Regions from separate parts of the Kerstersia similis genome, predicted to be linked through region 1. Evidence: predicted binding sites of a transcription regulator. Region 1 holds the regulator's gene; the other holds the start of a gene.
The links. The regulator FNR, encoded in region 1, switches genes on or off when oxygen is low (the NO sensors DNR and NnrR bind a similar motif). The targets are predictions, from matches to a motif close to TTGATNNNNATCAA.
Positions count from the first base shown of each region.

Region 1 (15,318 bases):
TGGCAGAGCAGACCCTGACCCGCATGGCGCGTACGGTCGATCTGTCCGACGAGGCGCGCGAACGCCTGGAATTCAGCCTGATGCAGTGGCTGGAAGCCAGTGCGCCGTCGAATTTCCTGGCGCTCAATCCGGATGTGATCCGTCGTGCCAGTGAAAGCGCGGGCGCCAGCCTGACCCGAGGCATGGAGAACCTGCTCGCGGATGTGCGGCGTGGCCGCATGTTGCAAAGCGATGAGAGCGTATTCGAACTGGGGCGCAATCTGGGTGTCAGCCCGGGGTCCGTGGTTTATGAAAATGCCTTGTTCCAGTTGATCCAGTACGATCCGCTCACCCCCAAGGTGTTTTCGCGGCCGCTGGTCATCGTGCCGCCTTGCATCAATAAGTTTTACATCCTGGATTTGCGTCCGGAGAATTCCCTGGTGCGGCATGCAGTTGAAGCCGGGCATACCGTATTCATGGTGTCCTGGCGCAACCCGCAGCCGGACGATGCTGATGCCGATACCATGGCGCAGGCCAGCTGGGATGACTATGTCGAGGACGGCGTCTTGCGTGCGCTGGCGGTGGCGGCGGATATCACCCGCCAGCCCCAGGTCAATGCGCTGGGCTTTTGTATCGGCGGCACCCTGCTGGGCGCGGCGCTGGCCGTGGCTGCGGCACGCGGCGAGCAACCGGTGGCGGCGCTCACCTTGCTGACGACCATGCTGGATTTCCGCGACGTCGGGGTATTGAAGGTCTTTGTCGATGAGGCCCATGCAGCGTTGCGCGATGCCTCGCTGGGGCAAGGCGGTTTGCTGCGGGCGACCGAACTGTCCACGACTTTCGCCTTCTTGCGGCCGCGTGAACTGGTCTGGTCGTACTTCGTGTCGAACTACCTGAAAGGCGATACACCGCCGCCGTTCGACCTGCTGTACTGGAATGCGGACGGCACCAATCTGCCCGGCCCATTCTTCACCTGGTATTTCCGCCAGGCTTACCTGGAAAACCGTTTGTGCATTCCGGGGGCGCTGGAGGTTTGCGGCGAGTCGCTGGATCTGGGGCTGGTCGATGTGCCGACCTATGTGTATGCCTCGCGCGATGATCACATCGTGCCCTGGAAAACCGCCTACGCCAGTCTTGAGCTGCTGCGCGGGCCTACCCGTTTTGTTTTGGGCTCGTCGGGCCATATTGCCGGTGTCGTCAACCCGCCAGCCGGCAGCCGCCGGCAGCACTGGATCCTTGAAGACGGCCAGCATGACGATCCGGACGCCTGGCTGCAAGCCGCCCAGCAGCATGTGGGCAGCTGGTGGCCCGATTGGCTGGCTTGGCTGGCGCCGCACGGAGGACGCGAGCGTCGGGCGCCGCAGAAGCCCGGTAACGCCCGTTATCAGCCCCTGGAGCCGGCGCCCGGCCGCTATGTAGGCGTCAAGGCTGAATAATAAGCAGCGCTGAATACGCAGCACCGCCCTGGAACCGGCCATGGCCGTCGTGCGGCACGACCGCCATGGGTGTCGGCCGGGGCGGCGTCTGCCGGCGCCGTCTGAGGGCGGGGCAATGCAAATACCGATACCGCCAGGGCCGGTTTTCCGGCAAGATGGCCCGCATGGGGCGCGTGTTGCGATAAAGATGGGAATAAGAGGAGACACAAAATGAGTCAGAAAATTGCTTATGTCACGGGTGGAATGGGTGGAATTGGAACGGCAATCTGCCGTCGCCTCGCACGTGACGGCTATATCGTGGTGGCCGGTTGCGGCCCCAGCCGGGATTGGCGCCAGTGGCTGGACGAGCAGGAGGCCGATGGCTTCCAGTTCCACGCGTCAGTGGGTAATGTGGCCGACTGGGATTCGACTGTCGCGGCGTTTGAGAAAATTCGTGCTGAACTGGGGCCGGTCAATGTGCTGGTGAACAATGCCGGGATCACGCGCGATGGCGTCTTTCGCAAGCTCAGCCGCGAGGATTGGATGGCAGTCATCAACACCAATCTGAACAGCCTGTTTAACGTGACCAAGCAGGTGATTGAGGACATGGTGGGCAGCGGCTGGGGTCGTATCATCAATATCAGCTCGGTCAATGGCCAGAAGGGCCAGTTCGGCCAGACCAACTATTCCACGGCCAAAGCCGGTCTCCATGGGTTCACCATGGCGCTGGCCCAGGAAGTGGCCAACAAGGGGGTAACGGTGAATACGGTTTCCCCCGGCTATATCGGTACCGAAATGGTGCGCGCCATACGTTCCGACGTGCTGGAAAAGATCGTTGGAACCATTCCTGTGCGCCGCCTGGGAACACCGGAAGAGATTGCTTCCATTGTTTCCTGGATTGCCTCGCCTGATGCAGGTTTTGCCACCGGGGCGGATTTCTCCGTCAATGGTGGCCTGCACATGGGGTGAGGAAACCGCCGTCCGGCGCCCGCCATTCGGGGCGCCGCTGCAAATGAAGTTTTATCAGGATTGCCATGACTCAAGCCAAGCCAGCCGAGGCGGCGCAACGCCTCATCAAGAAATACCCCAATCGCCGTCTGTACGACACGCGAACCAGTACCTACATCACCCTGGCTGACGTCAAGCAATTGGTCATTGCCAGCGAGCCGTTCCTGGTCGTCGATGCCAAGACCGGCGAAGACCTGACGCGCAGCATCCTGCTGCAGATCATCCTGGAAGAAGAGAGCGGCGGCATGCCGATGTTCTCGGCGCCGGTGCTGGCGCAGATCATCCGTTTCTATGGTCACGCGATGCAGGGCATCATGGGTTCGTACCTGGAAAAGAACCTGCAGGCATTCATGGAAATCCAGGAACGGATGGCCGAACAGTCGCAAGGCTTGTACGGCAAGCAGTTCGGCCCCGAAGTCTGGGCGCAGTTCATGAACGTGCAGGCGCCCATGGTGCAGAGCATGATGAACAACTACATAGAACAGAGCAAGAATCTGTTCGTGCAGATGCAGGGCCAGATGCAGGATCAGGCACGCAACCTGTTTTCCACTTTTCCGTTTCCGCCGGGCGGCAAGGACGAGCAGCGCTAGCCTGGAGCGCGAGCACAGAGAAAACGGGCAAGGATGGAAAAAGGCAGCGCATGGACGCCGCCTTTTTCCATTGTCCCATTGCGCCATGCTTCCGGTCGGTCAGGGCGGGCCAAGCCCGAGCCGGTGGCCGGCCTGGGCATCATCCTGGCAGTAAGCCGTTCGCAACAGGAGTCATCCATGGCTATTGTGAAAACGTCGTGCCTGTCAGTCTGGGCGGGGGTTCTGGCAGGGGCATTGGCCGGCTTGTCGATGACGGTTCAGGCCGCACCCGACGCCATTTTCATCAATGCCCAGGTGTTTACCGCGGACGAGGCGCAGCCTGCAGCGCAGGCATTTGCGGTCGAGGATGGGCGCATCCTGGCCATTGGCGGGCAGGATGCGGTGCTGGCCTATCGGGGGCCGCAGACTCAGGTGATAGACCTGGAGGGCAAGCGGGTTTTGCCAGGGCTCATAGATGCGCATACCCATGCGGTGATCGGAGGTCTGGCCGCGTTGTCGCCGAACCTGGAGGACGAGGCGTTGGCGTTGCCCGAGCTTGTCCGGCGGGTGCAGGCGTGGCGCGCCGCCGCAGGCGGCAAAGCGGGCGAACCGCTGGTGGTGTTTGGCGTGAATCCCGATGCCTGGGCTGACCCTCAGCGTCTGTCTGCCGCGTTCGACGGCCCTGGCTGGGAGGGGCAAGCCCTGTTGCTGATGGGGTCTGATCTGCATACAGCCTGGGCCAATCGCGCCATGCGGGCCCAGGCAGGCATCAATCGGGACTATGCGCAGCGCCTGACGGCGGCGCAACGGCATACCGTGGGGCTGGGGCCGGAGGGTGAGCCTGACGGCATCCTGGTGGATGCCGGCGTGGATTTGGCAACGCTGCAGTTGCCGCGGCCGGACGCCGCGCAGTTGCTGGCGGCAGCAAGGTTTGCCGTGCAGGCCAACAATCGCTATGGCATTACGGCCTGGATGGACCCGGCTGCCAATGCCGGCCCGGGCGAGGCCTTGTTTTCGCGTGCGCCAGGCAGTACGGGCACGGGTATTCTGCCTGCATATCGCGCCCTGGCCGAAGCGGGGGAGCTGACCGCCCATGTGGCAGCCCTGCTGGTTGTCAGCCCGTTCAGCGATGCGGAAGATCTGGATCGGCTGGCAGAGGTGCGGCAGCAGTTCCTGGGGATCCCTAACCTGAGCCTGCCAGGAATCAAGATATTTGCCGATGGCGTGCTGGAGTATCCGGCGCAAAGCGCCGCCCTGCTAGGCCAGTATGGCAATTCAGGCATGCGCGGCGAGATGTTGCTGAGCCGTGATGGCTTGCAGGCACTGGTGGATGCGGCGGATGCGCGCGGTTGGCTGGTGCATATCCACGCGCTGGGCGACCGAGCCGTGCGTGAATCGTTGGATGCCTTCGAGTGCGCCCGCCAGCGGCGGGAGAGCGGCATATCGCACTCCATCACGCATCTGCAATTGGTGGATCCGACGGATTATCCCCGTTTTGCGCGCCTGGGCGTGATCGCTGTGATGCAGCTGCATTGGGCCGAGATGGACAATTACCTGCTGGATCTGGTCAAGCCCTATCTGAGCGAGCAGGCGTTCATGGGGCAGTATCCGGCCCGCTCTCTGCAAACGCAGGGGGCCGTCATTGCGGGTGCCAGCGATTGGCCGATTTCAACGGCCAACCCCTGGGAAGCCATGCACCATGCAATGACGCGCCTGGGGCCCGAGGGGGGCTTGAACCCGGCCGAGCGCATGGATGCCAGCAGCATGCTGCTGGCCTATACCCGGCATGCCGCGCAGGCCATCGGCCAGGCTGAGCAGATCGGATCATTGGCCGCGGGCAAACAGGCAGACTTTATTGTCCTGGACAGGGATGTGCTGGCGGTCGATGCCGCAGCCTTGAAAGAGACCCAGGTGCTGGCCACTTATTTTGCCGGCCGAAAGATATATGAAGCGCCATAGCGCCATATAGGGCCGGCTATGTCGGGCAAGAGGGCAGAACCCTGGCCGGCGAGCCGGGGCTGCCGCGTTCAGGCGGCGTCTTTTTCTTTTTCGATCAGCTTGTGCAGCTTCTCTTTGTCGAGCAGTTGCACCTGGCGCTGATTGACGCGGATCAGCTCTTCGCGGGCAAAACGTGAAAACAGCCGGCTGACGGTTTCCAGGGTGAGCCCCAGGTAATTGCCGATTTCCTCACGGCTCATGCGCATGACGAACTCGGTGGAGGAGTAGCCCAGCGCCGAGAGACGGGTGGAAAGATTCAGCAGGAATGCCGCCAGACGCTGTTCGGCACGCATGGATCCCAAGGCCATCAGCATCTGGTGCGACCGCGAAATTTCGCGGCTCATCAGGCGCAGGATCTGTTGCTGCAGGCTGGGCAGGTGGCGTGCAAGATTGTCCAGGTCTTCCAGGTGGATGACGCAGACTTCGGCATCTTCCAGGGCGACGGCATTGGAGACATGGTGGCCTTCTACCATGCCATCGAGGCCGACAATTTCACCGGGAAGGTGAAAGCCGGTGATCTGGAATTGCCCCTGGGCATTTTCGATCTGGGTCTTGAGGGTACCGATGCGGACGCTGTAGATCGCCGTCAAGGGTTCGTGCAGCGTGTAGAGCGGCTGGCCTTTTTCGATGCGCAGGCGCTCCTTGATCAGGCCATCGAGTTTGGCGACGTCGTGGGTATTCATGCCAATCGGCAGGCAGACATGCCCCAGCATGCAACTGGAACAGTGCACGGCTTCAGAGGGCAGGAGGACTCGTTTGGCCATGGATGGGTGTGAATTCCGTGAGAGAGGCGGCAGCAGGCATACCGTAAGACCCGGGCAGAGCATCGAACAAACGTTTGAAATTTGCCCGGAATCTGTCCGATGATTTCAAAGGATTGTAATTGACTTTGCTCAATAAGACGCAAAATGGCCGGCTACCCCTGGTTTCAGGGCTAGCCGGCCATGGTGTTGCCAGGCTTAGAGGACGTCGCCGGCGTAGTCCGCCAGGCGCGAGCGTTCGCCGCGTTGCAGGGTGATATGGCCGGCGTGCGGCCAGCCTTTGAAGCGATCCACCACGTAGGTCAGGCCGGAGCTGCCTTCGGTCAGGTACGGGGTGTCGATCTGGGCGATATTGCCCAGGCAGACGACCTTGGTTCCCGGTCCGGCGCGGGTGACCAGGGTTTTCATCTGCTTGGGCGTCAGGTTTTGCGCTTCGTCGATGATCAGGTACTTATTGAGGAAAGTGCGGCCGCGCATGAAGTTGAGCGACTTGACCTTGATGTGCGAACGGATCAGGTCCAGCGTGGCATTCTGGTTCCAGTCGCCGCCGTTGGTGCCGCTGGTCGAGTGCAGGACTTCCAGGTTGTCGTCCAGCGCGCCCATCCAGGGCTGCATCTTTTCTTCTTCCGTGCCGGGCAGGAAACCGATGTCATCGCCCACGGGCACGGTGATGCGCGTCATGATGATCTCGGTATAGCGCTTGGTTTCCAGCACCTGGGCCAGGCCGGCGGCCAGCGCCAGCAGGGTCTTGCCGGTGCCTGCCTGGCCCAGCAGCGACACAAAGTCGCAATCGGGGTCCATCAGCAGGTTCAGGGCGAAATTCTGTTCACGGTTGCGGGCCGTAATGCCCCAGACGTTGTTCTTGCCGTGGGAGTGGTCGCGCAGCGTTGCGAGGACGGCAGTCTTGCCGCTGACTTCTTTGACGCGGGCATGCAGCGGCAGGGCGCCATCCAGGAACACGAACTGATTCACCGTGAACTGGCTGCACAGCGGGCCATGGATGCGGTAATACGTCGTGCCGCCCTGTTGCCAGGATTCGATGTCCTTGCCGTGCTTGTTCCAGAAGTTTTCCGGTAACTGCAGCAGGCCGGTATAGAGCAGGTCGGAGTCTTCCAGCACCTGGTCATTGAAGTAGTCTTCCGCATACATGCCCAGCGCACGCGCCTTCAGGCGCATGTTGACGTCCTTGGAGACGAGGACGACGGGCTGTTCCGGACGGCTGTCCTGCAAGGCTTTGAGCACGCCCAGGATCTGGTTGTCTGCCTTGGCGACCGGCAAGGAGGGCGGCAAGGCGCCTTCCATGGCGGTGGTCTGGATCAACAGCTTGCCGCTGGCATCCTTGTTGCCCAGGGCGCTGAGCGCCATGCCCTGCGTGATGTCGGGGGTGACATCCATCAGCGCATCCAGCGAGCGGCTGACCTGCCGGGCGTTGCGGGCGACTTCCGACATGCCCTTCTTGTGATGGTCCAGTTCCTCCAGCGTCATCATCGGCAGATAGACGTCGTGCTCCTGGAAGCGGAACAGGCTGCTGGGGTCGTGCAGCAGGACGTTGGTATCCAGAACGAACAGTTTGCGCGGGTCGTTGGCAACATGGCGGCCGCGGCGGCGCGAACGGGTGGGTGCGGCCGCCACAGGCACTGCAGGCGCGCTGCTGGCAGGCACAGGAACCAGCGGCGCGACCGGCGCCTGCGGCACATCGGATTCCACGGCTGCGGCGGCGGGGGGCGCAACCTGGCGTGCCGCCTGCTTGCGGCCGGGCCTGGCGGGTGCCTTGGGCGCCTCGGGCGCTGCTGACGCAGCCTGCGCCGGCTGGCTTGCCGGTACGCTGTCTGCGGTCTGTCGGGCGGAGACCGCAGGGGGGGCAGCAGAGGGCGTCGGGACGGCGGGCGGCGTCGCCCGCACTGCGGTAGCCGTCTGGGAAACCGGTGCGGTGGCACTGGCTTCCTGGGCCTCCGTGGCGACTGCAGCGAGAGGAGCGAGCGCGGCGACGGGCTCCGCCTTGCGAGGGGCTGGCCGATAGGCCGGTGCCTTGGCAGGGGCGTCAAGAATCGTGGCGGGACGGACTGGCAGCTTGGGAAGAGGCATGAACAGTTGGCTCCGGAAAAGGCGCGCTGGGAAACGTTCTAAGGAACACGGTAGTGTCTAGCCTGGCGCAGGCAGTCAGGGTACCGGCGGTACGGTGCTGACGGCATGGCGCAGGCCCGGTCGGCAGCAGGCTCAGCCTATGCTTTGCGCTGCCTGGAGAACTTCATGGATATGTCCGGGGACCTTGACGCCGCGCCAGGCCTGCACAAGCTTGCCGGTGGCGTCGATCAGGAAGGTGCTGCGTTCAATACCGCGTACCTGGCGGCCGTACATGTTCTTCATCTTGATGACGCCGAACAGGTTGCACAGGGTCTCGTCAGGATCGGAAATCAGTGGAAAGGGCAGTTCGTGCTTGCCGGCAAAGTTTTCGTGCGAGCGCAGGCTGTCGCGCGAGACGCCAAATACCAGGCAGCCGGCCTTGATGAAGGCGGCATAGTCGTTGCGGAAGTCGCAGCTTTCCGTGGTACAGCCTGGCGTATTGTCTTTGGGGTAGAAATACAGCACCACGGCGCGGCCCGCGCATTCAGCGAGGCTGATGGGGCCGATGGTGCTTTCCGCGACAAAAGACGGAACGGGATGACCGATCTGGATCTGGCTCATGCTTGCTGGTCTCCGGTAGGAAGCAGCGCGACGACAACGCGCCGGCCTTCTGCCATCAAAATATTGTAGGTGCGTGCGGCCGCCTGGGTGCCCATGACTTCTACGCCGACGCCGGCGCGCAGCAGCGGCAGCAGCAAGGCATGCGCGAGCAGGCGCTGGCGCATGCCGGTGCCGATCAACAGCACTTCGGGGGAATACGGCGAGCGCCGGGGGACGGCATCTTGTTCCGGCTCATCGAGAAAGGCGAGGGGGTTGGCGGCCGGGTCTTCCAGCCTGGCGGCCTGGCGCAGATGAGGAGCGGCAATCTCTTCCGGACGCGAAACCGGCCAGTGGCCAATTTCGCCTTCGGGGCCGAAAACAACCGCATGGGTGTAGCGCACCTGGTTGATTTCTATGTAGTCATCGCCGTAGGCCGTGACCGTGTTGAGGGAAGTGGCGGGATCGGAATGCAGTTTCAAGCAAGGACTCCGTAGAGGGCGTCGCCAGGCCGGGGAAAGGAAGGTGGCCCAGCGGTACAGCGCCCGGTGTCATTCTTGTTCTGATAATAGCGCAAACCCGAGCCCGGGTTCGGCAATCCGTGCGCAGCAAAGAGGGTCTGGCGGTCCCGCCGGGATCATGGCCGGGCGCAGCGGCGAGCCCAGCGGTTTGTACACATTGTGTCATGTCGGGGTGGAGCTGTCCGGGCATGGGCGTATCATCCCATCGCGTTGATTCTCGTTTCGCACACTCCGGCGGCCCGCATCCCGGTGGCCTTTGCGGCGCTCCGGCGCCCGGATGGCCTCGCATTGAGCCAGCGTTGATGGTTTCTGCCGCTTATCTGACGGCCATCATCTGCTGCGCCTGGGCGGCCATGGCTGGTCTGGGCTGCCATGGGCAGTTTTCCCACCGTTTTTACGACGGTTTTTTGGCGGTTTTTTTGGCGGTTTTTCGCCTGGGCCGCTCTTCTTTCTGACCTGCATTTTTTTCTTGTCTTTGCATATGGAACTCGCCTGGCTCTGGATTCCCGCCACGATCGCTGCTGCCGCCTTTCAGGCTGGCCGGAATGCGGCGCAACGCAGCCTGACCGGCACCCTGGGCACGCTGGGGGCCACGCAGGTGCGTTTTCTGTTCGGTTTTCCTTTTGCGCTATTGTTCCTGGCAGTCGTGCTGGCCTGGGAAGGGCATCCCGCGCCGGGTGTGAACACGGCGTTTCTGGGCTACATCCTGGCGGGCGCCATCACGCAGATTGCCGCGACGGCGCTGATGCTGGCAGCCATGAAAGAGCGTTCTTTCGTCACGGTGACGGCCTGGATCAAGACCGAACCTATTCAGGTCGCCTTGTTCGGCATGGCGGTGCTGGGCGATCCGATGTCCTGGCTGGGCATGGGCGCCATTTTGCTGGCATCGGTCGGCGTGGTGCTGATGTCGCGGATCTCGGCGGGTGCCATGGCGGGCGGCGGTTCCTGGCGGCCGATTTTCCTGGGCCTGTTTTCGGGGTCCATGTTTGCCATCTCGGTCGTTTTCTTTCGAGGCGCCATTCTGCAGATCGGCTCGGGTTCCTTTGTCCTGGATTCCACCTGGGCCCTGGTTTGGTCACTCGGCATCCAGGTATTGCTGCTGATGGCCTGGATGCTGCTGTTTGACCGCAAGCTGCTGGTGGCCTGCGCTCGGGCATGGCTGCCGTCCATTCCTGGCGGTTTTCTGGGGGCATCCGCGTCGCAGTGCTGGTTTCTGGCATTTGCCTTGACCAGCGCCGCCAATGTGCGAACCCTGGGTTTGATCGAAGTGCTGTTCGCGCAGATGATTTCGCGCAGCTTCTTCGCGCAGACCCCCACCCGGCGCGAGACGGTCGGTATCGTGCTGATTGTGGCCGGGGTGGCCTTGCTGGTGAGCCAGGCAAGCTGAGTCCCGCCAGGCGCCGGGATAAAGGCCGGGGCAGCGACCGAGGCAGGGTTCATGTCCCGGGGGGGGCAACTCTGGCGCAACCCAGGTTCAACCCCGGCGCAATTCAGGCGCCGGCCACGCGAAAATGTAAAAAGTCCGGCGGCGTGACATCCCTGATGGAAGTAGGGGATTTATCGTCCGTCCCTTGCAGTACACTCGTTTGATGGATTGCGGTCGTTCAGGGTTCCTGGCGGTCTGGCTGGCCTCATGGGGGTAGCCGGGTGCAGTGGGCAGAACCTGATGGCTGGCCATGATGGCTGGCTTTGCCGCTGGTCTGCGGGCCCTTGCAGGGCCTGATCACGCGAGGGTGTGCTTGCTGCCTGCATGGCCGCTTGGCACGGTGTTTTTGTTTTTGCTTGGCGCAGGTTCCGATGAATCAGCCTATATTCAATGGTAAGGGCCGCCGGGCCGCATTACGTGGCATGGCGGGCATGTTGGGGGCATTGGCGCTGCCGGCCTGGGCCGCGCGGCGCGGTGAAGAAGCCGCGCTGTCGCGTCTGGCGGGTGTCAGCGCCAGTGCCGATGCCAGGCTGATGGCCGCTGCGCTATCGGCACAGGCGCCGGGCCTGTCGAGCCAGGCTTTGGTGTTGGCCGTGCAGGCGCTGGAGAATGCGCGCCGTGAGTCCATGTTGAAGGTGGCGCCGCGATCCTTGGCCGTCATAGATTTCAGCCTGCCATCGACGCAGAAACGCTTGTGGATCTTCGATCTGGAAAGCAAGGCCTTGCTGTTCGAGGAGTGGGTGGCCCATGGCCGCAAGACGGGCGACAACATGGCCGAGCATTTCTCCAATATCCATGAAAGCCATATGTCCAGCCTGGGCGCGTTCCAGGCGGGCGCCACCTATACTGGCAGGAACGGATATTCCCTGCGCCTGCATGGCCTGGAACCCGGCTTCAATGATCAGGCTTTCGCGCGCGCCATCGTCATTCATGGGGCGCCGTATGTCAGCCAGAACATCATCCGGGCTCAGGGCCGCCTGGGCCGCAGCTGGGGGTGCCCGGCAGTGCGCAACGAAGTGGCGCGGCCCTTGATCAATACCTTGGCTGACAATGCTTTTCTGTTCAGTTTCTATCCTGACCGCCAATGGCTGAGCCAGTCGGCGCTGGTGGGCGGCCGGGTGCGCTGGCTGGCCTGAATCTGCGCCCCAGGCCAGCCTTGGGCAGGCCTGGGGCAGGTGACGTGTCGCGGTGCGTGGGCCGTCAGTAATCCGATTCCAGGATACGGGCAGCAGGTGCAGCGCCGGGCGCCATCGGTTCCGGGCGGATGGCAGGTAGGCTGGTCACCAGAATGGTGGTGCCGGGCTTCAGCACGCCATAGAGCTGGTGCATGAATTCAGGCGGGGCCTTGATGCCATCCTCCAGCGTGCTCAATTCCGGCGGATTGCCCAGCAGGGCGTAGCTGGTCCAGTGGTGGCGCGGGAGTTGCGGATCCAGCGGGCTGGGTTCATCGAGCATTTCATCGCCCATGACCAGCAGCAGCGTGCCGTCGAAACGAGCTTCCGGCGAGGCGACCAGTGGCGCAGCGCCAATGACGATGCCATCGCGCAGGACATAGACGCGCTGTTCCGCCAGACTGGCCAGAATGCTGACCGGGCCGTCTTCCGGTGCGAGGCCGGGATCCCAGAACTCCCCGCTTTCAAAACTGGCAACCAGGGCGGCTGGCAACTGTGTCGGGTCGCTGGCGACGGGCGCCAGCAAGGCGGGAAAGGCGACGGCAGCCGGGTTCACCTTGGCATCGCTGACCACGACGGTATCGCCGCGCCGCGTTTCGGCGAAGAGTTTTTGCGCGAATTTCTGCGGCAGGCGGACGCAGCCATGCGATGCGGGGTAGCCGGGCAGGGAGCCGCCATGCAGGGCGATGCCATCCCAGGTCAGGCGCTGCATGTAAGGCATGGGCGCATTGTTGTAGAGATTGGAGCGGTGATCCTTGGATTTCTGCAGGATTGTGAAAACGCCCGTGGGGGTTTCGTGTCCTTCCTTGCCTGAACTGATGGTAGAGGCTGCAATGGCAATGCCATTGCGATAGACATACAGGCGTTGTTCATCCAGGCTGACCAGGACGATCAGCGGGCCGGCCGGTGCGATTTCCGGGTGCCAGTAAAAGTCGCCCGGGCGCAGCTGCGGTTTGCCCGCAGGCTGGGTTCCGGTGCTGGGCGCGGCAGCGAAAACGCTGGCAGGCAACAGCGATACCAGGCCAAGCGCAGCGGCTTGGGCGAGAAGTCGGCGGCGGTGCGGTATTTTGTCCATGGCAGCAAGCCTAGCATGATGAAAAGGGATGTTGGAGGCCGGTCTGTATCAGACTATGATGCCGGGCCGCGACACTACGGCCCGGGTTTGTGCCCTGGCGGGCCGGAACGCGGCGGGTTCATTTGCCGCGCAGGCGTCCATGCGCTAGATTAATGGATTCGGCATGCGCGGCATCGTAAAATCCGTCATCCGGTTTCTTTCCCGATTTTGCCGCTAACTTCCGTGTCCATGCGCCGTTCCCGCCGGATTCCAGGGAACGCCTGGTCGTCGGCCTGCCTGGTTGTGATCCGGCCCATGGCAGCCTGACTGGAAGAGGCTGGGTTCAGTGGGTGCGGCGGCCGGCCAACCGGGCGCCGGCAAGGCGGGGAGGGGGCGGGTGGCCCTCGTGGTGCCCAAGGTTTTGATGTCAGTGCGCATCCTGGAAGCGAGCAGCGTATCCGCCAGGCCGTACGCGGTATCAAGGAAATGTTTCGCAAGGATGGTCTGTTGAGATGAAACCAATAAAAGTTGGCCTGCTGGGCCTGGGAGTGGTGGGTGGCGGCGTATGGGATGTCCTGCGTCGCAATGGCGAGGAGATCTCGCGCCGTGCCGGGCGCTGTATTGAAGTGGCTGCCATTGCCGTGCGCGATGTGGCCAAGGCGCGTGCCCGGGTCGATGACGATGTGACGGTCACGGCCGACCCGTATGCCGTCGTGCGCGATCCGGCCATCGACATCGTGGTCGAGCTGATAGGCGGCTCCACGCTGACGCGCGAGCTGGTGCTGGAAGCCATTGCGCAAGGCAAGCATGTCGTGACGGCCAACAAGGCTTTGCTGGCGGTGCATGGCAATGAAATCTTTGCCGCCGCCTCCAAGCGTGGCGTCATGGTGACTTTCGAAGCTGCGGTGGCCGGCGGCATTCCCATCATCAAAGCGATTCGCGAAGGCCTGACGGCCAACCGCATCGGCTGGTTGGCCGGCATCATCAACGGCACCACCAACTTCATTCTGTCGGAAATGCGCAGCAAGGGCTTGCCCTTCGCCGCTGTCCTGGCCGAGGCGCAGCGCCTGGGCTATGCCGAAGCTGACCCGACCTTCGACGTCGAAGGCGTGGATGCCGCGCACAAGCTGACGCTGCTTGCATCGCTGGCGTTTGGCGTGCCGGTACAGTTCGATAAGGCGCATATCGAAGGGATCAGCCAGCTGGAGCAGGAAGACATCGTTCATGCCGAGCGCCTGGGCTACCGCATCAAATTGCTGGGTGTGACGCGCCGTCGTGCTGACGGCATCGAATTGCGCGTGCATCCGGCGCTGGTGCCGGCGCAGCGCCTGCTGGCCAATGTCGAAGGGGCGATGAATGCCGTGCTGGTCTGGGGGGATGCCGTTGGCGCCACCCTGTATTACGGACAAGGGGCCGGCGCCGAGCCGACCGCATCCGCCGTGATCGCTGATCTGGTCGATGTGACCCGCCTGCATACTGCCGACCCCCACAATCGCGTGCCGCACCTGGCGTTCCAGCCCGATGCGCTGTCCGATCTGCCCATCCTGCCCATCAGCGAAGTCCAGACGGCATACTACCTGCGGCTCAAAGTGCAGGATCAACCGGGTGTGCTGGCGGATATCGCCGGTATCCTGTCGCGTGCCGGCATTTCCATCGGATCCATGATCCAGGAGCCCGCCGAAGATGGCGCGACCATCATCTTCCTGACGCATGAAGCCGTGGAGCGCAATGTGGATGCAGCCATTGCCAGCATCGAGCAACTGCCCTTCGTGCATTCCCGCGTGACCCGTCTGCGCCTGGAAAATCTGAAATGAAATACATCTCTACCCGTGGCGGCATGGCGCCGCAAAGCTTTTCCGACATCCTGCTTGAAGGCCTGGCGCCCGATGGCGGCCTGGCCATTCCCGAACAGCTCCCGCGCCTGGACGCCGAGACGCTGGAATCCTGGCGCGGCCTCTCCTACCCGGCGCTGGCCGTCAAGGTGCTGAGCCTGTTCGCCGACGACATTCCGGCCGCAGACCTGGAACGCCTGGTTCACGCTGCGTACGCGCCGGGCGTGTTCGCAGACGACGAAGTCGTGCCGCTGCGTCCGCTGGGCGATGGCATTTCGCTCCTGGGCTTGTCCGAAGGGCCGACGCTGGCCTTCAAGGACATGGCGATGCAGTTCCTGGGCCAGGTATTCGAATATGTCCTGACCCAACGCGGAACCACGCTCAATATTCTGGGCGCGACATCGGGTGATACCGGTTCGGCGGCGGAGTATGCACTGCGCGGCAAGCGTGGCGTGCAGGTGTTCATGCTGTCGCCGCATGGCCGCATGAGCGCATTCCAGCGCGCGCAGATGTTCTCGCTGCAGGATGCCAATATCCATAACATCGCCCTCAAGGGCGTGTTCGATGATTGCCAGGATATCGTCAAGGCACTGGCCGGCGACCTGGAATTCAAGTCCAAATACCGCCTGGGGGCCGTCAACTCGATCAACTGGGCACGCATCGCTGCCCAGGTCGTGTATTACTTCCACGGTTGGCTCAAGGCCACGAGCGGCCCCGGCCAGCAGGTCTCGTTTGCCGTGCCGTCGGGCAACTTCGGTAATGTACTGTCCGGCCATATTGCGCGCAGCATGGGCTTGCCGGTGCGGCGCCTGGTGGTGGCCACCAATGAGAACAACGTGCTGGAAGAGTTTTTCCGCACCGGTATCTATCGTCCGCGCGATTCCGTACATACCTACAAGACTTCCAGCCCGTCGATGGATAT
Region 1 is NZ_CBCSIQ010000001.1:119,166-134,483, forward strand. Features, by position in the region: gene ACNA1V_RS00450 (PHA/PHB synthase family protein) at 1-1,415, shown strand, start outside; gene phbB (acetoacetyl-CoA reductase) at 1,626-2,363, shown strand; gene phaR (polyhydroxyalkanoate synthesis repressor PhaR) at 2,429-2,992, shown strand; gene ACNA1V_RS00465 (amidohydrolase) at 3,170-4,930, shown strand; gene fnr (fumarate/nitrate reduction transcriptional regulator Fnr) at 4,999-5,733, opposite strand; gene ACNA1V_RS00475 (PhoH family protein) at 5,929-7,815, opposite strand; gene ACNA1V_RS00480 (peroxiredoxin) at 7,948-8,415, opposite strand; gene ACNA1V_RS00485 (Mth938-like domain-containing protein) at 8,412-8,873, opposite strand; gene ACNA1V_RS00490 (EamA family transporter) at 9,382-10,299, shown strand; gene ACNA1V_RS00495 (murein L,D-transpeptidase catalytic domain family protein) at 10,710-11,474, shown strand; gene ACNA1V_RS00500 (L,D-transpeptidase) at 11,539-12,585, opposite strand; gene ACNA1V_RS00505 (homoserine dehydrogenase) at 13,077-14,378, shown strand; gene thrC (threonine synthase) at 14,375-15,318, shown strand, end outside.

Region 2 (15,318 bases), on a different contig from region 1:
GAGAGGCATGTCGCCGATTTCATCCAGGAACAGAACGCCACCGTCTGCCTCGCGCAGCCGGCCACGCGAGCCATTGCGGCGCGCGCCGGTAAAGGCGCCGGCTTCATAGCCGAACAGTTCGGCTTCGATCAGGGATTCAGGCAGGGCGCCGCAATTGACGGCAACAAAGGGGCCATTGCGCCAGCGGCTGGCTGCGTGCAGCCGGCGGGCATAAATTTCCTTGCCGGCTCCGGTTTCCCCTTGCAGAAACACCCCCAAGCCGCCATCAAAGGCACGGCGCACGGCATCAAATCGCGTGCTCAGTTGGGGATCCAGGGCCAGCTTGGGTGCCAGGGCGGGGTGGGGGCGGACGCCTGCGGGCCGCTCTTCCCTGGGCGGTGTTTCCGCTGATGCCTGGCCCTCAGGGCGTACCGGGCGTGCGGGAGAGGCGGCCGGCGTTGGGGGGGAAGCGTGTGCTGCGGCAGGGGGAGACACCGGCGCGCTTGCAGCCGATGCTGCCAGGGAAACGGCGCTGGATGCCGGGAAGGTCGCGCCGACCGGGATGAGTGTGCGATTGCGGAACAGGCTGGCATAAAAGCTTTCGCCGTCCGGGGCCCGCAGCAAGGTGGCCTCCTGGCCCAGTTGTTGCCATTCGCCCAGCCAGCGTTGCGCCGGCTGATCAAGCAAGTCGCTCCAGGAGGTGCGCAGCAGGCTCAGCGCAAGGTCATTGGCGCCAACAATGTGGCCGTCCTCCAGCAGCAGCAAGGCCCGCTCAGTCGATTCCAGCAAGGAAGGCTGGCGTTGAAAGACGAGCAATTCCCGCCCGGAGAGGCTTTGCTGCATCATCCGGTTGGTAATCAGCCGTGAACACAGCGCGGCCAGGCCCAGCGCGTAGTCATGCAACTGCGACGCTTCGCCGGAAATATCGAGTACACCCATGCGGTCGCCACGCGGCGACCAGACCGGCGCACCGTGACAACTCAGAATACGGTTGCAGTGCAGATAATGTTCCGCACCATGCACGCGTACCGGCGTGTTTTCCAGCAAGGCAGTGCCGATGGCATTGGTGCCGCGGTGCTGTTCGGCCCAGCTGACGCCGGGCTGCAGCGCCACGCTTTCCGCCTGTTGCAGGAAACTGGTGTTTCCAGCGGTTTGCAGGATCACCCCAGTGGCATCCGCCAGCAGCACGATGCCGGCGTGGCGCCCCACCATATTGGAGAGCGTGTCGATTTCCGGCTGGGCCGCCTGCAGCAGGCTGGCATGCTGTGCCAGCCTGACATTGAGTTCGCCGCGTACCAGCATGACGGGATCGGGTTGCATGTCGGATTCCCGAGCCATGCAGCGTTGCCAGGAACGCAGCACCGAGGCCGAAGAGGGTTCGGCTTGCAGTGCAGCGGCGAAATGGAATGTCATCTCTATGGCCTCCCTTAGAACGTCGTTACGATCTATGCGTGGTACGCGCAAGGCGACAAAGATTGCAAAATCAAAGTGTCGCTTTATGCGACAGGTGTTGTCTTTGAATGTGTCGCAGTGTCGCGGTTTGCAGCGTTGCAGCCAGGACTGGCTGAGGTACGGCATAAGCAAATTATGCCCTAAACCTGCGCCTGCACCAGCGCGGAAAACGAGAAGCATTTTTTCCTGCTTCTTGGCATGCTAATTGCTTATGTACCGGCAAGGGCGGCGCCGCATGGTGCGGTTCCGAACCGTTAAAGGAGAAGAGGCATGAATCTGTCAGATTTGAAGAAGCTGGGACTGGATGTCGAATTTCCGTTCAAGAAGAAGTATGAGAACTTCATCGGTGGCAAGTGGGTTGCACCGGTGGCAGGCAACTACTTCGAGGACATTTCGCCCATCACCGGCCAGGCATTTACCAGTGTGCCGCGTTCCGACGCGCAGGATATCGAATTGGCCCTGGATGCCGCCCATGCCGCGCGTGCCGCCTGGGGCAGGACGTCCGCTGCCGAGCGCTCCAACATCCTGCTGCGCATCGCCGATCGCATCGAACAGAACCTCGAACGCCTGGCGGTTGCCGAAACCATAGATAACGGCAAGCCGCTGCGCGAAACCATGGCTGCCGACCTGCCACTGGCCGTGGATCACTTCCGTTACTTCGCGGGTTGCCTGCGGGCCGAGGAAGGCGCAATTTCCGAGATTGACAGCACCACGGTTGCCTACCACTTCAAGGAGCCCATTGGCGTGGTCGGTCAGATCATTCCGTGGAATTTCCCCTTGCTGATGGCCGCCTGGAAGCTGGCGCCGGCACTGGCGGCAGGATGCCCGGTCGTGCTGAAGCCGGCAGAGCAGACGCCGGCTTCCATCCTGGTACTGATGGAGCTGATTGGCGACCTGCTGCCGGCAGGCGTGCTCAATATTGTCAACGGCTTTGGCAAGGAGGCCGGTGAGGCCTTGGCGACCAGCAAGCGCATTGCCAAGGTGGCATTCACGGGCTCCACGCCGGTGGGGCGCCATATCCTGCATGCCGCAGCAGAAAACCTGATTCCGGCAACGGTCGAACTGGGCGGGAAATCGCCCAATATCTTCTTTGCCGACGTTCTCGATAAGGATGATGCTTTCCTGGACAAGGCCTTGGAAGGTCTGTCTATGTTCGCTTTGAACCAGGGTGAAATCTGCACATGCCCCTCGCGCATCCTGATTCAGGAATCCATCTACGAGCGTTTTATTGAAAAGGCGGTTGCCCGGGTCAAGTCCATCAAGACCGGTAACCCGCTGGATCGCCAGACCATGGTGGGAGCGCAGGTATCCAAGGCGCAGATGGACAAGATCCTGTCCTATATCGACATCGGCCGCAACGAAGGCGCAGAGTGCCTGATCGGCGGCACGCGTAACCCGCTCAAGGAAGGCCTGGAGGATGGCTACTACATCAGCCCGACTTTGCTGCTGGGCAAGAATGACATGCGTATTTTCCAGGAGGAAATTTTCGGGCCCGTCGCGGCTGTCACGACGTTCAAGGATGAGGAAGAAGCCATCGCCATCGCCAACGATACGTCCTTCGGCCTGGGTGCCGGTGTCTGGACGCGTGACGGTTCGCAAGCCTACCGGGTCGGGCGTGGCGTGCAGGCAGGCCGGGTCTGGACCAACTGCTATCACCTCTATCCTGCGCATGCGGCGTTCGGTGGCTACAAGGAATCCGGTATCGGCCGTGAAACCCACAAGGTCGCCTTGTCCAACTACCAGCAAACCAAGTGCCTGCTGGTGAGCTACAGCCCCAACGCATTGGGCTTTTATTGAGCACGAAACGAGCAGACGGTAGGCCGGGACGTTTCGGCCTGCTGCCTGCGCGTTGTCTGTGGCGCCCAGCGCCACAGACCCCTTTGGTGGCGAAGCATGATCGGGATCAAGACGCCCGGTCACGCTTTTGTCCATGATGGTGTTTGATTTGTTTCAAGGAGCGTATCCATGCAACGCACGATGAAAGCGGCAGTTCTACGTACTTTCGGCCAGCCCCTGCGGATCGAAGAAGTTGAAGTTCCGCGTCCGGGGCCGGGTGACATCCTTGTCAAGATCGAAGCATGCGGCGTTTGCCATACCGATCTGCACGCCGTGGAAGGAGATTGGCCGGTCAAGCCCAATCCGCCCTTCATTCCAGGCCATGAGGGCGTGGGGCATGTCGTGGCGGTTGGCCAGGGCGTCACTCATGTCAAGGAAGGGGATCGCGTCGGTATTCCCTGGCTGTATTCGGCTTGCGGTTATTGCGAGCACTGCCTGGGCGGCTGGGAAACGCTGTGTGAAAAGCAGCAGAATGCCGGTTACTCGGTCAATGGCGGCTTTGCGGAATACGCGCTGGCCAATGCTTCCTATGTCGGTTTGCTGCCCAAGAGCGTGGACTTCATCGAGATTGCGCCTATCCTGTGCGCCGGCGTGACGGTGTACAAGGGATTGAAGATGACGGAGACCCAGGCTGGGCAATGGGTCGCCATTTCGGGAATCGGCGGCCTTGGGCACGTGGCTGTGCAGTACGCGCGAGCCATGGGGCTGAATGTTGCCGCCGTGGATGTTGATGATGAAAAGCTGGAACTGGCGCGCAAGCTGGGCGCCGAAGTCACCGTTAATGCACGCAATACCGACCCTGCGGCTTACCTGAAACGTGAAGTCGGGGGCGTGCATGGCGCGCTGGTGACCGCCGTGTCGCCTATCGCGTTCCAGCAGGCCATGGGAATGACGCGCCGTGGCGGCACGATTGCGCTCAATGGTTTGCCGCCGGGCGAGTTCTCGCTGTCCATTTTCGATATGGTGCTCAATGGCACGACCGTACGCGGTTCCATTGTCGGGACGCGCCTGGACTTGCAGGAGGCCCTGGATTTTGCCGGAGATGGCAAGGTCAAGGCGACGGTGACGTCCGACAAGCTGGAAAACGTCAACGAAGTGTTCGATCGCATGCGCCAAGGCAAGATCAACGGCCGCGTCGTATTGGATCTGGCTGCGTGATGCCAGAAGGGATGCGCCCTTGGGCGCATCCATGAAAAACACCCCGGAAGCGCGGATATCTGTCGCGTTTTCGGGGTGTGTTTTTTTTATGGCCGCCACTGCGTGAGCCTGGCCCGTCGGGCCAGGCAAGGTTCAGGTATTCCTGCGGTCAGGCTTCGACATCGGCAGAGGCCTCCGCCGCTTGTGCCATGAAGCCGCCACTTTGGCGTTCCCACAGGCGGGCGTAAAGGCCGCCTTGCGCCAGCAGTTCGGCATGCGTGCCGCTTTCGACGATATGGCCCTGGTTCAGTACGACCAGACGATCCATGCGGGCAATCGTGGAGAGACGGTGGGCGATGGCGATCACCGTCTTGCCGCGCATCAGGATATCCAGGCTGTCCTGGATGGCTGCTTCTACTTCCGAATCGAGCGCCGATGTCGCTTCATCGAGCACCAGGATGGGGGCGTTTTTCAGCAGGACTCGGGCAATGGCAATGCGTTGGCGCTGCCCGCCGGACAGTTTGACGCCGCGTTCGCCGACGTAAGCATCCAGCCCCTGGCGGCCATCGCCATCGCTCAGCTTGGGCACGAAGTCTGCGGCGCTGGCCTGGGCCAGGGCTTCAAACAATTCTGCATCGCTGGCGCCGGGACGCCCGTAGAGCAGGTTTTCCCGGATGGAGCGGTGCAGCAGGGACGGTTCCTGGGTCACGATACCGATCTGTTCGCGCAAGCTATCCTGCTGCACTTGGGCGATGTCCTGCTGGTCAACCAGAATGCGTCCGCCCTGGACGTCATACAGCCTCAGCAGCAAGTTGACCAGCGTGGATTTACCGACGCCAGATGGGCCGATCAGGCCGATTTTTTCTCCGGGACGAATGTGCAGATCCACGCCCTGCAGAACGGGATGGCGTTCGTCGTAGTGGAACTGGACATGGTCAAAGCGGATATCGCCCTGGGTGATGGCCAGTGGCGGGGCCTTGGGCGCATCCACGACGCTGCGCGGTTGGGCGATGGTGCGCAAGCCGTCCTGAACCACGCCGAAGCTTTCGAAAATGCCGCTCACGACCCACATGATCCAGCCGGACATGGTGTTGATACGGATCACGAGGCCCGTGGACAGCGCAATGACGCCCAGGGAAGCATGGCCGGCGTGCCAGAGCCAGACCGCGAGCCCTGCGGTGCCGACGATCAGAATGCCGCTCAGGCTGGTAATGGCGAAGTCCATGGCGGTGATGACGCGGCCGGACATTTGCGCCTTGGCCGTTTGCTCCGCCATGGCGGCCTGGGCGTGCTGCTCTTCCAGACGGGTATGGGCGAACAGCTTGAGCGTGATGATATTGGTATAGCTATCGACAATACGGCCCAGCAGCTTGGCGCGCGCGGCTGCGGATGCCGCGGAGCGGCGCCGTGCCAACGGCACGAAGTAAGCGAGCAGGCCGATATAACAGACCAGCCAGAACAGCAGCGGCAGGGTCAGCAGCCAGTCGGCCTGGGCGAACAGGTAAATGGCGCTGCCCGAATACACCACCATGCGCCAGAGGGCATCCACCATCTGTACGGACGATTCGCGCAGCGCCAGCGACGTCTGCATGATGCGGCTGGCAGTACGGCCGGCCAGATCGTTCTGGAAAAAACTCAGGCTTTGTCCAAGGACATAGCGGTGGTTCTGCCAGCGGATCATCGTGGCGAAATTCGGGTTGATGGTCTGGTGCACCAGCAGGTTATGCAGGCCAGACAGCAAGGGCCGGACCAGCAGGGCGATGATGGCCATCGTCAGCAGCGCCGTACCATGCACCGTGAAAAAATCTTCCTTGGCCGTGGATTGCGCCATATCGACGATTTCACCGATAAAGCTGAAGAGGGCGACCTCAACCAGCGAACCGGCCAGCCCGACGACCAGCAGCAGAATGAACCAGGGCCAGACTTGCTTCAGATAGAAGCGGTAGAACGCGCCTACCTCGTCCGGCGGCGCGGTATCGGGCGATGGCTTGAACGGATTGATCAGGTTTTCGAAACGTTGGAACAGGGACGACTTGGTCTGTTTTGGCATGCGTAACTCAGTATTTTTGAAGCTGTGTGCAACGAGGGTCAATCCTGCGGCGCACGCGCCGTGGTGGGGGGCGGTGCGGCGTCGGGAGCGACCTGGCCGGTGTGTTCCGGCTCGGCGTGTTCGTGTAATTCTTCTGCAGGATGATAACGGCGGACACGCCACCGTACGCGCAAGTCGTTCCAGAGCGGCGGCAAGGCCAGCACCAGCAAGAAGAAGGAAAGCGGCAGCGTCATGGAATAGCCCCAGGACTGAAAGCCGAAAGCGCCTGTCATGGCACCTACCAGAAAAGCCAGCAGAAGCTTGCTGTGCAGAATCAGCTTGGCGCGATTGGCAACGACCCGCCCTTGCCCCCGATGGGTGGCGCGCGGGCTATTGATATAGAACAGCTTGCCCAGTTCTATGCCAATATCGGTCACCATGCCGGTGACATGGGTCGTGCGGATCACGGCATTGGAAATCTTGGTGATCAGGGCATTTTGCAGGCCCATCATGTAGCACAGCAGGACGACGGTAGGAGGCTGCAGAAAAGTGACCTGCCGGGCAATCTGCGCGCCGATCAGGCCGAACAGCAGCAACAGGGCTGCCTCCAGCAGCATCGGAATGGAGTACTGCGAGTGCAGGCGCTTGCGGCGCGCATAGTTGACCAGAATGGATGTGGTGATGGCACCGGCCAGGAATGAGCAGACGGCCACGACGCAGGCCAGCGCCAGCTCGAGATTGCGGGCACTGAGATGATCGGCAATGCCGGAGACCATGCCTGACATATGCGAGGTGTACTGGCCAACCGCCAGGAAACCGCCGGCATTGGCTGCACCCGCGACAAATGCCAGGCAGGCGCCCAGGCGCGCGTCAGTCTTGGGCGTCCGACGAGTATCGGTCCAGTGTGTGTAGCGCAACGACATAACCCTTCCAAAAGCGGGGGAGCAGCGGAAACGGGAGCGTATGGCCTTGGCAGGGCAAGGGAACGCGCTGCGGCGGTCCGGTCAGCAAACTCATTATAGGAGCGCCAGGGCTGGTTGGCACTTAAACGCGCGCGCCGACGAGCCTGCACGGGCGCAAGCGCAGCAGCGGTTCATACCCTGCAGCGATGGAGAGTCTCGGTGCTATCATCATTCGCTTGGTGGCGGGCACCAGGGGCCAGATGCAACATCCCCTGTTCCGCTTGTTCAACTGCGCCAGGGTGCGCTCACAGGCCGAGTCGCCATGCGTTCCAATTCTTCCCGTTCCTCCCGGCAGGCTTCTGCTCCAGGCAGCAGGCGTTCAGGTCCCTTTTCTGGCCGGAAGCTGGTCGTTCTCGGGGTGGTGTTTCTTTTTGCGGTACTGGCCAGCTGGGTCGGGCAGGATCGGGCGCCTTCGTCAGAGGTAACGCCGCAGGCGGGGGCCGCGGCGGAACGGTCTGCGGCGCAGTGGCCGGCGCTGCCGACGGACCAGTACCGTTATGCCATACAAGGCCAGGTTGTGCATGTGGCGGATGGCGACACGCTGACGGTGCGGCCGGCTGGCCAGGCGCAGCGTCGCATTCGGCTGGCCAATATCGACGCGCCGGAAACCGGGGATGGCGCGGCCCGTCCGGGGCAGCCCTTCGGTGCGGCAGCGCGTCGCGAGCTGGATCGCCTGGTCGCGGGCCAGCAGGTGTCCTTGCAATGCTACGAGGCAGATCAATACGGGCGCGATGTCTGCGACGTATTGCTGGGCGGGAACGATAGCGCCAACCGGCGCATGGTGGCCGCTGGCTATGCCTGGGCCAACCAGCAGGGCAAGGGCAAGCATCTGCGAGACAAATATATGGTGACGCTGGAGCAGCAGGCACGGCGTGAAAAACAGGGAATTTGGGCCGAACCGGACGCTATCCGTCCGTGGGTATGGCGCTATGATTGCTGGCAGCAGGGCAAGTGCTGATCGGCCTTGCCGTGAACTGAGCCGGGACAGTCATACGGGGCAGTCGGCATGGAAGGGGGGAACGGGGAATGCGCGTATTGCGGTGGGCACGATGGGGAGCAATGCTGGCGGCCGTCTGGCTGGCCGGGTGTGAACGAACGCCGGTGAACAGCCCCTATCCGGATGGGGCCATGGCGCAGAACACGCTGTACACCACGTTCATCAGCCGTTCGCCAAAATCGCTGGATCCGGCCAAGTCCTATGCGACGGACGAGACCCCCTATACCTACAATATCTACGAACCGCTCTACGGCTATCACTACCTCAAGCGGCCGTATGAGTTGATTCCCCGTGCCGCCGAAGCCATCAGCGAACCGGTGTATTACGACGCTGCGGGCAAGCCGTTGCCGGCGGATGCGCCGGGCGAGAGCATTGCGGAAAGCGTTTATGACATCCGTCTGCGCCCGGGCATTCTGTTCCAGCCGCACCCGGCATTTGCACGGACTGAAGCGAGGGGCTACCGGTATTGGCCCATTGCTGCGGAGGATCTGGCAGCAGTGACCGGCGTGCCGGATTTCCCGGAAACCGGTACCCGGGAGCTGACCGCGCACGATTATGTTTATGCATTCCGGCGCCTGGCCCATCCGCGTCTGGCTTCGCCCATTCTGTCCGTGATGGCAGAGCACGTCGAAGGCATGGAGGAATACAGCCATAGACTGAAACAGGCCTATGACAAGGCGCTGGGCGAGTTTCGTCAGCAGCATCCTGACGCGGACAGGCGCGAATTGCCTTGGCTGGATCTGCGGGATCATGGTTTTGCCGGTGTGGAAGCCCTGGACGATCATACGCTGCGGGTGCGCGTCAAAGGCAAATACCCCCAGTTCAAATATTGGCTGGCCATGACGTTCTTGGCGCCGGTGCCGTGGGAGGCAGACCGCTTCTATCATCAGCCGGGCATGGCCGAGCGGGATCTGTCGCTGGATACCTGGCCGGTGGGGACGGGACCGTATTACCTGGCGGAGTCTTTGCGTAACCGGCGTCATGTTCTGGAGCGCAATCCGAATTTCCGTGGTGAATCCTATCCTTGCGAGGGGGAGCCGGGAGACGAGGCGGCGGGCCTGCTGCAAGACTGCGGCAAAAGGATGCCTTTTGTGGACCGGGCCGTGTTCAGCCTGGAAAAAGAGGCAATTCCCCTGACCGGCAAGTTCATGCAGGGCTATTACGACCTGCCGCAGATGGAACGGGGCGAGTTGGGCGTGGCCATGCGTGTCGCGGCGGGCGACTCCGCCGACAAGGCAGCGCGCTATGCCGAGCGGGGTATTCAGTTGCCCAGTACGGTCGAAACCACCATCTGGTACCTCGGCTTCAATTGGAATGATCCCGTGGTAGGCAAGGGGGATAGCCCCGAACAGGCGGAACGCAACCGGAAATTGCGTCAGGCCATCAGTATTGCCTTCGACTGGGAAGAGTACGTTGCGCTGTTCGAAAATAGCCAGGCGCTGGTGGCGCAGGGGCCGGTTCCTCCCGGTGTGCTGGGGTATGAAGATGGCCCGGAGGGAATCAATACCCAGGTTTATGACGTCGTCGATGGCAAGCCGGTGCGCAAGTCGCTGGAAGAGGCTCGGCGTTTGCTGGCGGAAGCCGGCTATCCGGATGGGCGTGATGCCGAGACTGGCCGGCCGCTGGTGCTGTTCTACGATTCCATGACCGGGGTGGGTTCCAATCCGGCGGAAGACTGGTACCGCCGCCAATTGGCCAAGCTGGGCATTCAGCTGGAAGTCCGCGCGACGGATTTCAACCGTTTCCAGGAAAAAATGCGCAACGGCAGCGCCCAGCTCTTCATGTGGGGCTGGGTGGCGGATTATCCGGACGCCGAGAACTTTTTGTTCATGCTGTATGGTCCCAATGGCAAAGCGGCATTCGGCGGAGAAAATGCCGTCAATTATGTCAATCCAGAATTTGACGCCCTGTTTGAGCAAATGCGTTTTCTGGATGACGGCCCGGAGAAAAAGGCCTTGATTGACCGCATGGTCGTGTTGTTGCAGCGGGACGCACCATGGATGTTCGGTTATTTCCCGATGTCTGGCGGCGCCTATCATCAGTGGCTGCACAATGCCAAACCGACGCAGATGGTGCGCAACAATTTGCCGTATCTCAGGCTGGACGTTGACCAGCGTATCGAGCACGTAGCGCGCTGGAACGCGCCGTCGTGGTGGCCATTGTGGCTGGTCGGCGCCCTGGTCGTGCTGGGTGCTGTGTTGGGCGTCCGGGCCTTGCGCCGCCGCGATCACCGGGCGATGCGGCCCGAGGGAGACAAGCAAGCATGATGGCTTACACACTACGCCGGCTATTGCATGGCGTGTTCATCCTGGTCGGAGTCAACCTTTTGACTTTTCTGCTGTTCTTCTGGGTCAACAGCACGGATGACATGGCGCGTGTGGCGATCGGCGGTCAGCGCATCAGTCAGCAAGCGGTCGAGCAATGGAAAGTGGCGCATGGCTATGACAAGCCGCTGTTTTATAACGCCGAGGCATCGGGCAGTGGCAAGCTGACCGACACTATTTTCTATACGCGTTCAGCGCCTTTGCTGGCACTGGATTTTGGCCAATCGGATTCTGGACGGGATATCGGCCGGGAAATACGTGACCGCATCGGGCCCAGCCTGGCCTTGGCGATTCCCAGTTTCATCCTGGGCATGGCCGCCAGCATCGTGTTTGCCTTGCTGCTGGTATTTTTCCGCGCCACACCGCTGGATTTCTGGGGGGTGGTGCTATGCGTGATTCTGCTCTCCATTTCCAGCCTGTTTTACATCATTGCCGGGCAATGGCTGTTTGCGAAGGTCTGGCAACTGGTGCCGTACTCCGGTTATCAGCCGGGCATGGATATGATCCGCTTCCTGGCCTTGCCGGTGCTGGTGGCGGTCATCGCCCGCTTGGGGCCGGAAGCGCGGTTCTACCGCACTTTGTTCCTGGAGGAAATCGGCAAGGATTATGTGCGCACGGCGCGCTCCAAAGGGTTGTCAGAAACCGTGGTGTTGTTCCGCCATGTGTTGCGCAATGCGCTGCTGCCTATCCTGACTGGCGCCGTGTCGGCCATTCCGCTGCTGTTCATGGGCAGCCTGGTGGCCGAAGCCTTTTTCGGCATTCCGGGGCTGGGCAGCTATACCATTGATGCCATTAATGCCCAGGATTTTTCCGTGGTGCGAGCCATGGTTTTCCTGGGGGCATCCTTGTATATCGTTGGGGTGTTGCTCGCTGATATTTCCTACACGCTGGCCGATCCCCGCGTGCGTTTCCAATAGGCGGCCCGCATGCCCAAGTTTGTCTTGCTCTGGACCGATGCCGCGCTTTTCCTGGTGCTGGCGTTTCTGCTGATCTATGCCTGGCGGGTGCGTCGTTTGCCTGCGCTGCGCGCGAGTTGGCGTGAAGTCTTCCGGCGGGCGCCGGCGGCCTGCTCGGCGCTGGTGCTGGTGGTCTTTGGCAGTATCGCTTTGCTCGATAGCATTCATTTCCGGCCCCAGTTGCCCCCTGTGCCCGGCGCGGCGGCTGATGCGCCGCCCAGTTATGCGCCTGTGGTCCGATCTGCGCTGGATCTGTTGCTGGACGGGACTGCGCTGTCCTCTACCGAAAAGACATATTCCGCGCCGTTGTCGGCCTATCAATTCACCAAGGAGTCCTTGCTGATTGATGGCATCACGGTACGGGATTTTCCGCGTTTGAAGCATGGTGGCGCGCATCTGGACGACCCCGAGGCGCAGCGGGGTGGCGATATCGCCAGGCGGGCAGGCCTGGGCGTTGCCGCGGGCGTACTTGCTGCCGTGCTGCTGGCCGCCGCCGGACTGGCTGTCCTGGGGCGGCGCGGCGGGGGCTGGCGTCAGGCAGCCAGCGATGTGCTGGCGCGGCGGACGGTCTATCCCTGGCTGGCCTTGTGGTGCACGGCCAGCCTGCTCTTGCTCCTGGTGGCGCTGGCGATCAGTCTGGCTGGTGGGTACCACATTCTGGGCACCGACCGTACAGGCAATGATGTGCTGTGGCAGGCCATGAAAAGCCTGCGTACGGCGCTGGTGATCGGGTTTCTTACCTTGCTGGCGATGTTGCCGCCAGCGTTGTTCTTCGGTATTGCCGCAGGGTATTTCAAGGGCCGGGTAGATACCGTCATCCAGTATCTTTACACCATTCTGACGTCCATCCCGGGGGTGCTGCTGATTGCCGCCTGCGTATTGTTGATGCAGGGTTTCATCGACCGCCACCCGGAACTCTATGGTACGGCTGCCGAGCGCGCCGATCTGCGACTGTTCCTGTTGTGCATGGTGCTGGGGTTGACGGGCTGGGCTGGCCTGTGCCGGCTGTTGCGGGCCGAAGCGCTCAAGCTGCGCGAGCTGGAGTACGTCCAGGCGGCGCGCGCTTTTGGCGTATCGCATTGGCGCATCATGCTGCGTCACCTGTTGCCCAATGTGACCCATATCGTACTGATTACTGCCGTGCTGGAGTTTTCAGGTCTGGTGCTGTACGAGGCCGTGCTGTCCTATCTGGGGATTGGTGTCGATGCGACGACCCGTTCATTCGGGTCGATGATTGATATGGCGCGGCTGGAAATGTCGCGGGATCCCATGATTTGGTGGAATCTGCTGACCGCGTTTGGCTTTATGCTCGCGCTGGTGCTGGCTGCCAACCTTTTTGCTGATGCCGTGCGCGATGCCTTTGACCCGAATGGCAATCATGCCCGCCCGCGCCGGCGTTTCAAGCGTCGTGAACGGCCGGCGAGCGCCGTCCGGATGGCATCTTCGGCACACGCCGCCAACGGGGAAGGGAAATGAATCAGAAAAATACCGCGGCGGCGTCCGGGTTGTTGCTGGAAGTCAGTGGTCTGGATGTGGATGTGGATACCGGGCTGGATGATGTCCGGGTGGTCAAGGACCTGGCGTTCAGCATTGCGCGGGGCCAAACCTTTGCGTTGGTGGGGGAGTCCGGCAGCGGCAAGAGCATGACGGCGCTGGCCTTGATGCGGCTTTTGCCGGCAGCGGCCCAGTTAACGGGCGGCACGGTTCGCCTGGCAGGGGAAGAAATCTCCGGTGTTTCCGAACAGGCCATGCGGCGTGTGCGCGGCGGCCGGATCGGCATGATTTTTCAGGAGCCTTCCACCAGCTTGAATCCTGTCATGCGTGTGGGCGATCAGATCATGGAAACGCTGCAGGCCCATACCAGATTGCGTGGCGCGGCCTTGCGCGAGCGGGCCATACGTTGGCTCGATCGTGTCGGGATAGCCGAAGCCGCCAGTCGGATAGATGACTACCCATTCCAGTTTTCCGGGGGCCAGAAGCAGCGCATCATGATTGCCATTGCGCTGGCCGCCGAACCGGCATTGCTGATTGCGGATGAACCGACGACAGCGCTGGATGTCACCGTGCAGGCTCAGATTCTGGATTTGCTGGCGGATATTCAGCAGGAACTCGAAATGGCGGTGCTGTTGATCAGCCACGACCTGGCTGTGGTGCAGCGCGTGGCGGATCATGTGGCGGTCATGCGTCACGGCGAAGTGCTGGTCAGTGCGCCGGCTGATGTGTTTTTTCGGCAGGCAGGCCATCCTTATGTGCAGCAATTGTTTGATGCGATTCCGTCATATGAAAAGCGTGGCCGACCCTTGAGCGCTCATGCCGCTGCGTCGTGGACGGCGCCGCAGGCCGTGCCAACGCAAGTGGGCGTCATCGGGGCGGGCCAGGCGCTTGTCACTCATCAGGCCGATCAGGCCAATCAGGCAGGCGGGTTGAAGGCGGATGCCGTATTGGCGCTGTCGGTTCAGAATCTGTCGGTTTCCTATCCGGTCGGCGCAGGCGGCTGGCTGCGGCGGCGGGCGCGCAAGCATGTGGTGGATGGCTTGTCTTTCGAGCTTCAGGCTGGTGAGACGCTGGCCTTGCTCGGAGAGTCCGGCTGCGGCAAAACCACGACAGGCAAAGCCTTGCTGCGCCTGCTGGATGCGCAGGCAGAGGTCAGCGGTGATGTGCGCTTGCAAGGCGCGGATGTTTTTCGCGCTGATCGCCGCACCATGCGCCGTCTGCGGCGCGGCATACAGATCGTGTTTCAGGATCCCTACGGTTCGCTGGACCCGCGCATGCGTGTCGGGCAGGCCATTGAAGAAGGCCTGTCGTCGCTGCGGCCGGAGTGGGACAAGAGCGAGCGGCAACGCCGCATTGCCAGTCTGTTGCGGCGTGTCGGCTTGCCAGAGGATGCGGCCATGCGTTGGCCGCATGAATTTTCCGGTGGGCAGCGCCAGCGCATCGCCATTGCCCGGGCGTTGGCGGTGGAACCGGCCGTGCTGGTGCTGGATGAGCCGACATCGGCGCTGGATGTTTCCATTCAGGCGCAGATACTGGACCTGCTGCGCGAACTGCAGGCGGAAACCGGCATGGCTTATCTCTTTATCACCCATAATTTCAGCGTCGTGGAATATATGGCTGACCGGATTGCTGTCATGGAGTCAGGAAAAATTGCGGAGATCGGCCCGGCTCGGCAAGTGCTGGAACAAGCGCAGTCCCATGCGGCGCAACGTTTGCTGGCAGCGGTGCCGCGTCTGACCTTGGGCGAATCGGCGTAAGCGGGGATAGCGGCGCAGGTGTGTCGCGGGCATCGCTTGATTTCAATAGGGGTCGGCGGGCCTTGTGGGCAGCATTTGCCGGCAGGCTGCCCGCAAGGCGGCGGCAAACCGCTGGGTGCCGGGATGCGCGCGGCTGTCGCGCCGTGTGAACAGCGCAATGGGGGGCAGTTGCCAGCCCAGGGAGTAAGGCACGATGGCGACGCCCGCGACACGCACCAGCTCGTTGGCGATATCGGCGGGGACGATCGAAATGGCCTGTTCGCTGCCGGCAATCAAGGTACCGATCAACTCTGTTGAGTGGCTTTCTGTGAGGGGCAGCGGCGGCGCAATGCCGGCCCGCAGGAACAGCCCGGCGACCTGTTCGCGCATGGGGGTGCCAGGCGCGCCCAGAATCC
Region 2 is NZ_CBCSIQ010000024.1:38,458-53,775, reverse strand. Features, by position in the region: gene ACNA1V_RS13930 (sigma-54-dependent Fis family transcriptional regulator) at 1-1,392, opposite strand, end outside; gene exaC (acetaldehyde dehydrogenase ExaC) at 1,702-3,228, shown strand; gene adhP (alcohol dehydrogenase AdhP) at 3,397-4,425, shown strand; gene ACNA1V_RS13915 (ABC transporter ATP-binding protein) at 4,574-6,454, opposite strand; gene ACNA1V_RS13910 (YoaK family protein) at 6,493-7,356, opposite strand; gene ACNA1V_RS13905 (thermonuclease family protein) at 7,754-8,353, shown strand; gene ACNA1V_RS13900 (ABC transporter substrate-binding protein) at 8,422-10,659, shown strand; gene ACNA1V_RS13895 (ABC transporter permease) at 10,656-11,633, shown strand; gene ACNA1V_RS13890 (ABC transporter permease) at 11,643-13,148, shown strand; gene ACNA1V_RS13885 (ABC transporter ATP-binding protein) at 13,145-14,923, shown strand; gene ACNA1V_RS13880 (LysR substrate-binding domain-containing protein) at 14,966-15,318, opposite strand, start outside.
Region 2: the regulator FNR is predicted to act here: its motif matches at 3,372-3,385, upstream of adhP (alcohol dehydrogenase AdhP).